3 regions of the Streptomyces sp. NPDC087859 genome follow, and region 1 is predicted to be linked to each of the others. Evidence: riboswitches for the same ligand, from Rfam matches in the RefSeq annotation. Region 1 holds a riboswitch; each other region holds the start of a gene.

The links. Region 1 has a riboswitch for S-adenosylmethionine ahead of ACIOHP_RS17655 (aminotransferase class V-fold PLP-dependent enzyme). Riboswitches for the same ligand answer to the same signal wherever they lie in the genome.
Region 2: linked by a shared signal. The riboswitch ahead of ACIOHP_RS44020 (ABC transporter substrate-binding protein) and the one ahead of ACIOHP_RS17655 (aminotransferase class V-fold PLP-dependent enzyme) in region 1 are both predicted to bind S-adenosylmethionine.
Region 3: linked by a shared signal. The riboswitch ahead of thrC (threonine synthase) and the one ahead of ACIOHP_RS17655 (aminotransferase class V-fold PLP-dependent enzyme) in region 1 are both predicted to bind S-adenosylmethionine.

The regions. Positions count from the first base shown of each region.
Region 1 covers NZ_JBIUUU010000006.1:504,482-506,722, forward strand. The annotation lists gene ACIOHP_RS17655 (aminotransferase class V-fold PLP-dependent enzyme) at 1-1,107, opposite strand, end outside; SAM riboswitch class IV at 1,253-1,369, opposite strand; gene trpD (anthranilate phosphoribosyltransferase) at 1,444-2,241, opposite strand, start outside.
Region 2 covers NZ_JBIUUU010000026.1:74,621-76,861, forward strand. The annotation lists gene ACIOHP_RS44010 (hypothetical protein) at 1-169, shown strand, start outside; gene ACIOHP_RS44015 (hypothetical protein) at 218-931, shown strand; SAM riboswitch class IV at 1,029-1,142, shown strand; gene ACIOHP_RS44020 (ABC transporter substrate-binding protein) at 1,504-2,241, shown strand, end outside.
Region 3 covers NZ_JBIUUU010000004.1:139,165-141,405, forward strand. The annotation lists gene ACIOHP_RS10770 (glucosyl-3-phosphoglycerate synthase) at 1-522, opposite strand, end outside; SAM riboswitch class I at 689-830, shown strand; gene thrC (threonine synthase) at 849-2,132, shown strand; gene ACIOHP_RS10780 (MoaD/ThiS family protein) at 2,163-2,241, shown strand, end outside.

The sequences.
Region 1 (2,241 bases):
ACCGATGCCGTACTCGGCGGAGAGGGCGGCGGCGAAGTGGGAGCTGTTCCAGCCCTCGACGACGAAGGAGATGACGCCGACGCGCGGGGCGTCGTCCCCGAAGAGGGAGAGGATCCGGACCTCCGGGACCTCGGCGAGGCCGGCCTTCACCTTCTCGATCAGGTGCCGCTCACGGGCGACCAGGGTGTCGAAGCCGGCCTCGGTGAGCGCCTTGCAGGCCGAGGCGATGGAGTAGGCGCCGATCACGTTCGGGGACCCGGCCTCGTGGCGGGCCGCGGTCTCGTGCCACTCGACGTCCACGCCGCCGTCCGTACGGCGGGTGACCTTGCGGCTGGCGCCGCCGCCGGCGAGGTAGGGGTCGGCGGCCTGGAGCCAGTCGGCGCGGCCCGCGAGGACACCGGAGCCGAAGGGCGCGTACAGCTTGTGGCCGGAGAAGGCGATCCAGTCGACGTCCAGGTCCCGCACGGAGACCGGGTGGTGGGGGGCCAGCTGGGCGGCGTCCAGGACGATCCGGGCGCCGTGCGCGTGGGCGGCGGCGGCCAGCTCACGCACCGGCCACAGCTCGCCGGTGACGTTGGAGGCGCCGGTCACGCAGACCAGGGCCGGGCCGTAGGGGTCGCGGGCCGCCAGGGCCTTCTCCAGGGTCTCGACGGCCTGGGCCGGGGTGCGCGGGGCGTCGAGGTAGGTGACGCGGGCGTCCTGCCAGGGCAGCAGGCTCGCGTGGTGCTCGGTCTCGAAGACGAAGACCTGGCAGTCGGCGGGGAGGGCGGCGGCGAGGAGGTTCAGGGAGTCCGTGGTCGAGCGGGTGAAGATCAGCTGGTCGTCGGCGCGGCAGTCCAGGAACTCACAGATCGTCTTACGGGCGTTCTCGAAGAGGTCCGTCGACAGCTGGGAGAGGTAGCCGGCGCCGCGGTGGACACTGCCGTAGTAGGGGGCGTAGGCCGCCACGTCGTCCCACACGCGCTGAAGCGCGGGGGCGCTGGCCGCGTAGTCGAGGGCCGCGTAGGTGACCTCGCCGCCGGTGACGAGCGGGACGGTGACATCGCTTCCCAGAACGGGCAGCGGGGCACAAATGGTCTGGGCGGCGGCAGCGGTGGAGACAGACATGGGGAACTCCCGTGAGAGAGCATGCCGAAGCAGGGCATGCGGAGATGAGGAAAAGGGTGCGCGGAGGCGGGGCTCGGCAGCCCTATCGCATTCGCTTGCTCACGGAAGACTCCCTCGAACGACCAGGACCCCTGGATTCGAGAGGGGCCCGCGCTTGCCGTAGACCTCGCTGCCTACGGCCTGGTCTTCACCCGGGGCACCCCGCCACGGACGGAGGGTTGCCGGACAGTCGGCCGGGGCCTCATGACTGTCACTCATGACCTGGTCAAAGAACGTACGCGATGTGATCGTCGTCCCGCAACCCGTGTCCGGATCGCGGGACGACAGCCGGTGGCGTCAGGCGTTGCTGGCCGCCGCCCAGCGCTCCAGGGTCCGCTTGGCCGCGCCGGAGTCGATCGACTCGGCCGCCTTCGCCATGCCGACCCGGATCTGGTCCACGAGCGGTGCCTCCGTCGGTGCGAACGCCACCAGCGCCGCGGCCGAGTTGAGCAGGACCGCGTCCCGCACCGCTCCGGTCTCGCCGTCCAGCAGACGCCGGGCGACCTCGGCGTTGAACGAGGCGTCCGCGCCCCGCAGCGCCTCCACCGGCACCAGTTCGAGACCGACGTCCCGCGGGTCGAAGGCCTCCTCGCGCACCTTGCCGTCGCGGACGACCCACACCCGTGAAGTGGCCGTGGTCGTCAGCTCGTCGAGACCGTCGTCACCGCGGAAGACCAGCGCGGAGGAGCCGCGCTCGGCGAGCACTCCGGCCATGAGCCCCGCCATCCGGGTGTCGAAGCAGCCGACCGCCGAGGCGGTGACCCTCGCGGGGTTGGTCAGCGGGCCGAGCAGGTTGAACGAGGTCGGGATCCCGAGGTCCCGGCGGACCCCGCCGACGAACCGCATCGACGGGTGGAACCTGGCCGCGAAACAGAAGGTGATGCCGGCCTCCTCCACCACCTGGGCCACCCGCGCGGGCGACAGGTCCAGGTTGATGCCGAGCTTCTCCAGGACGTCGGAGGAACCGCTCGCCGAGGACGAGGCCCGGTTGCCGTGCTTGACGACCTTCGCCCCGGTGCCCGCGATCACGATGGCGGACATCGTCGAGATGTTGACCGTCTTCGCCCGGTCGCCGCCGGTGCCGACGATGTCGAC
Region 2 (2,241 bases), on a different contig from region 1:
GGCCACACGGGGCGAGCCGGCCATCGTCACCGTCGGGGACGTGCGCGGGATGGCGTGCCGGCACTACGGATACGACTCCGTGGAACGCGAAGAGGCAGCTGCGGCCCTCCGCCGACGCTTCGAGGCCGCGGACTGCCGGAGGGACTGCATGACCGACGCTTTCAACTGACGGCTCCCTCGCCCGGCAGCCGTACCCGCCTGGGAAATGAAGTTCAGCATGCACATCCTGGAAGACCCGTCCGAGCTCTCGCCGCGCGCACAGGATTTCCTTCGCCGCACGGGCCGGCGTGAGCACCCCGTCCGGTTCGGGCTGCCGATGGAGTTCTGGCACGTGCACGATCAGGCGGGGAAGCTCGTGCCCGCCCCGCTGGATCTCCTCATCCGCTGCGAGGGATTCGAGCAGAAGTTCGCGGGCCTGCGGTACGAGGTACGCCGTAGCCGGGTGGTGGCCGGGGAGCGGTACGAGTCCGTCCGCAGGTGGGAGTACGACCACCTCGGCATGAAGACGCGAGCATGGCAGGACCCCGGAAGAGACGGCTGGTACTTCGAATGGACCGGCGAGCGGGTGTCGAAGCCGTGCCGGGACCTGATCCACACCGACGGCAGCGTGGGCACCGACGTCGACGGCAGCAGTCCCTTCCTCCCCGTAGCACCGTCCCTGCTGCATCTGATCGAATCGCATGCCCTCACCGACGCGGTCGCGACATGGAAGCCATGGCCCGTGGGCACGCTCGCGGCAGCGGCCATCGCACTCCTCGACGGCCTGGTGGAAGTCCCCCAGGCCTCATGGAGTTCCTCGCGGTGGCGGCTGTCGGACGCTGTTGCCGTCATGGACCACGACACCTGGGACCGCGAGAACCCGCGTCGCCTGACGCACATCTGGTCTCGCGGAGAGGCCGGCCACCGCCAAGTGCGGGCGCTCGTGGACTGATTGGGGCTGATGACCACGCTCAGGGTGACGCCTTCTCGAACAGGGCGCCCGGTGGTGGCATTGACGTACGACAAGACCGCTCCGTACGATCACGATCGGCATTGAGTGTCAGCGTCCAGCCCTGGCTTGCTGACCGGCAACCCTCCCGCGCGGTGGGGTGCTCCAGGTGAAAGCCCGGCGGGATCACCGAGGATTCCCGCAAGCGCGTGGCCCCGTCTCCGGGGCCGGAGACGGGGAGGACCGGTATGCGGCACGGTGGTGAACTCAGCGCCTCCTTCGCCGTCGCCACGGTGTTCTCCCGCCTCGCGCGTCGACGCCATATCGATCTGAAGCGCTCGACCAGCTGCCTCTGTCAGGCCTGACGAGCCCGTCCGCGGCCGGCTGACCTCCGCCACCGGCCCGCCTTCCCCGCGCTCTTCCCGGCCACCGGCTCCCGGTGTCGCCCGCCTGTCCCTGTCTGCACAGCGCTCCCCCGCCACCGGCGTCATGCCGGCCGGGGCCGCACACCCATGCACGGCCGTGCCTGGTACGGCACCCCCTTGCCTGGTGACACCAGTAGGAGATACCCCTCCGTGACAGCACTTCCGGATTTCAGAACCTTCCGATGGGCGCCCCTCGCCGCCCTCCTGACCACCAGTGTTCTGCTGACCGCCTGCGGCTCGGGCAGCACCGGCTCGGACAGCGGAAGCAGCCGGCCCCAGTCCGGCGGCACCTTGACCTTCGCGGTGGGTTCCGACGCCGGCTGCGTGGACCCGCAGCAGGTCGGCAGCAACGAAAGCATCTACTCGGTACGTCAGACCGTGGACTCCCTCACCGACCAGGACCCCGGGACCGGCAAGATCGTGCCGTGGCTCGCCAAGAGCTGGGACATCAACGCCGACGCGACGGAGTTCACGTTCCATCTGCGCTCGGGTGTCACCTTCAGCGACGGCTCCGAGCTGACCGCGCAGGTGGTCAAGGACAACTTCGACGCGGTCCCGAAGCTCGGCGCGTTGGGCGTCCTCGCCCAGGGCTATCTGAGCAGCGTCAAGAGCACCGCCGCGGTGGACCCGCTGACCGTCAAGGTGACCTTCAAGGAGCCCAACGCACAGTTCCTCCAGGCGACTTCGACCCACTCGCTGGGCATCGAGTCGTCGGCGAGCGTGAAGAAGACTCCGCAGCAGAAGTGCAGTGACGGTGTGGTCGGGTCGGGACCGTTCGTGCTGAAGCAGTACGTGCAGAACCAGTCGATCACCCTGGCCAAGCGCACCGGGTACGACTGGGGTTCCTCGCTGTGGTCCAAGAAGGGCGAGGCCTACCTGGACAAGCTG
Region 3 (2,241 bases), on a different contig from region 1:
CTCGGTCACCCGGCCGCCCTGGCCGGCCGCGCCGCCCAGCGGGCGGTCGTACATGCCCTTGACGAGGTCGACGCCGGGGTCGGTGAGCAGCGGGCCCACGATCCCGGAGACGAAGTCGGAGGAGAACTCCTTCAGGTCGGCGTCGATGAAGCAGACGATGTCACCGCGGGTCACCAGGAGCGAGCGCCACAGCACCTCGCCCTTGCCGGGCACCGCCGGGAGACGGGGCAGGATGTCGTCGCGGTGGACGACGGTCGCCCCGGCCGCGGCGGCGACCTGCGATGTACGGTCGGTGGAGCCCGAGTCGACGACGACTATCTCGTCGACGAGGGGGACCTGCTGCATGAGGTCGTGACGGATCACGGAGACGATGTCACCGACCGTCTCCTCCTCGTTGAGTGCGGGCAGTACGACGCTGACCGACTGGTTCGTGCGTTGCTTGGCGGCCAGGAGCTGGTGGAGCGGGCGATCGGTCAGGGACCAGGACCGGGTGGTCAGCCAGCGCTCGACTTCGTTCAGCACAGTGCGCGGCTCCTCTGCGTTCTCTCGGCGAGTATGCGTATCAGCGTGTGATCCATCTCGCGGTTCGGACGACTATCTCAACTGTCCTGGTCGTCGGTTACAGTCTTGAACAACGCGGATGACCATCGCATGTCGAGGGTGGCCCGCCGTTCACACAACTTCATACCGCTCATCCAGAGGGGCAGAGGGATACGGCCCGATGAAGCCCCGGCAACCCTCCAGTCGGTTTCTCGTCACCAGCGAGGCTCCCGACTCGGGAAGGTGCCAAATCCGTCTCACGGCGAGATGCGTCGTGAGGAAGATGAGGAGAAAGGGCCTCGCCTCTCATGGCTGCGCAGACTGTTGCAAGCACCACCGAAAACACCGTAGACCTCGGCCCGGCCGCGGCGCTCAGCTGCCGCGAGTGCGGTCACCGCGTCCCCCTCGGCCCGGTTTTCGCGTGCGAGGAGTGTTTCGGCCCGCTCGAGATCGCCTACGACTTCTCGGCCTACGACACCGAGGAGCTCCGCAAGCGGATCGAGGCGGGACCCGCGAACATCTGGCGCTACGCGCCGTTGCTGCCCGTCCCCGCGGACGTGGCCGACAAGCCCAACATCAACCCGGGCTGGACCCAGCTCGTCAAGGCCGACAACCTGGCCCGCGAACTCGGTGTCACCGGCGGTCTGTATGTGAAGGACGACTCCGGCAACCCGACGCACTCCTTCAAGGACCGCGTCGTCGCCCAGGCCCTGGAGGCCGCGCGCGCCTTCGGCTTCACCACCCTCTCCTGCTCCTCCACGGGCAACCTGGCCGGTGCCGTCGGCGCCGCCGCCGCCCGCGCCGGCTTCCGTTCCTGCGTGTTCATCCCGCACGACCTGGAGCAGGGCAAGATCGTCATGGCCGCGATCTACGGCGGCGAGCTCGTCGGCATCGAGGGCAATTACGACGATGTGAACCGCTTCTGCTCCGAGCTGATCGGCGACCCGGCCGGCGAGGGCTGGGGCTTCGTCAACGTCAACCTGCGGCCCTACTACGCCGAGGGCTCCAAGACCCTGGCGTACGAGATCTGCGAGCAGCTCGGCTGGCGGCTCCCCGACCAGCTGGTCGTGCCGATCGCCTCCGGCTCGCAGCTCACGAAGATCGACAAGGGGCTCCAGGAGCTGATCAAGCTCGGGCTCGTCGAGGACAGGCCGTACCGGATCTTCGGCGCCCAGGCCGAGGGCTGCTCGCCGGTCTCCGTCGCCTACAAGGCGGGCCACGACGTGGTGCGGCCGCAGAAGCCGAACACCATCGCCAAGTCCCTCGCCATCGGCAACCCGGCGGACGGGCCGTACGTCCTGGACATCGCGCGCCGTACCGGCGGTGCGGTGGAGGACGTCAACGACGAGCAGGTCGTGGACGCGATCAAGCTGCTGGCGCGGACCGAGGGCATCTTCGCGGAGACCGCGGGCGGTGTGACGGTCGGTGTCACCAAGAAGCTGATCGAGAACGGCCTGCTGGACCCGACGCTGACCACCGTTGTGCTGAACACGGGCGACGGACTGAAGACCCTGGACGCGGTGGCGGGTACGGGGCTCACCGCGACCATCCGCCCCAACCTTGACTCGTTCCGCGAGGCCGGCCTCGTCTAGGCCCCCGCAACCCCGACCGGAGGTTCAACCGTGAGCGTCAACGTCCGCATCCCCACCATCCTGCGCACCTACACCGGCGGACAGGCCGAGGTCGCCGCCGAGGGCGCGA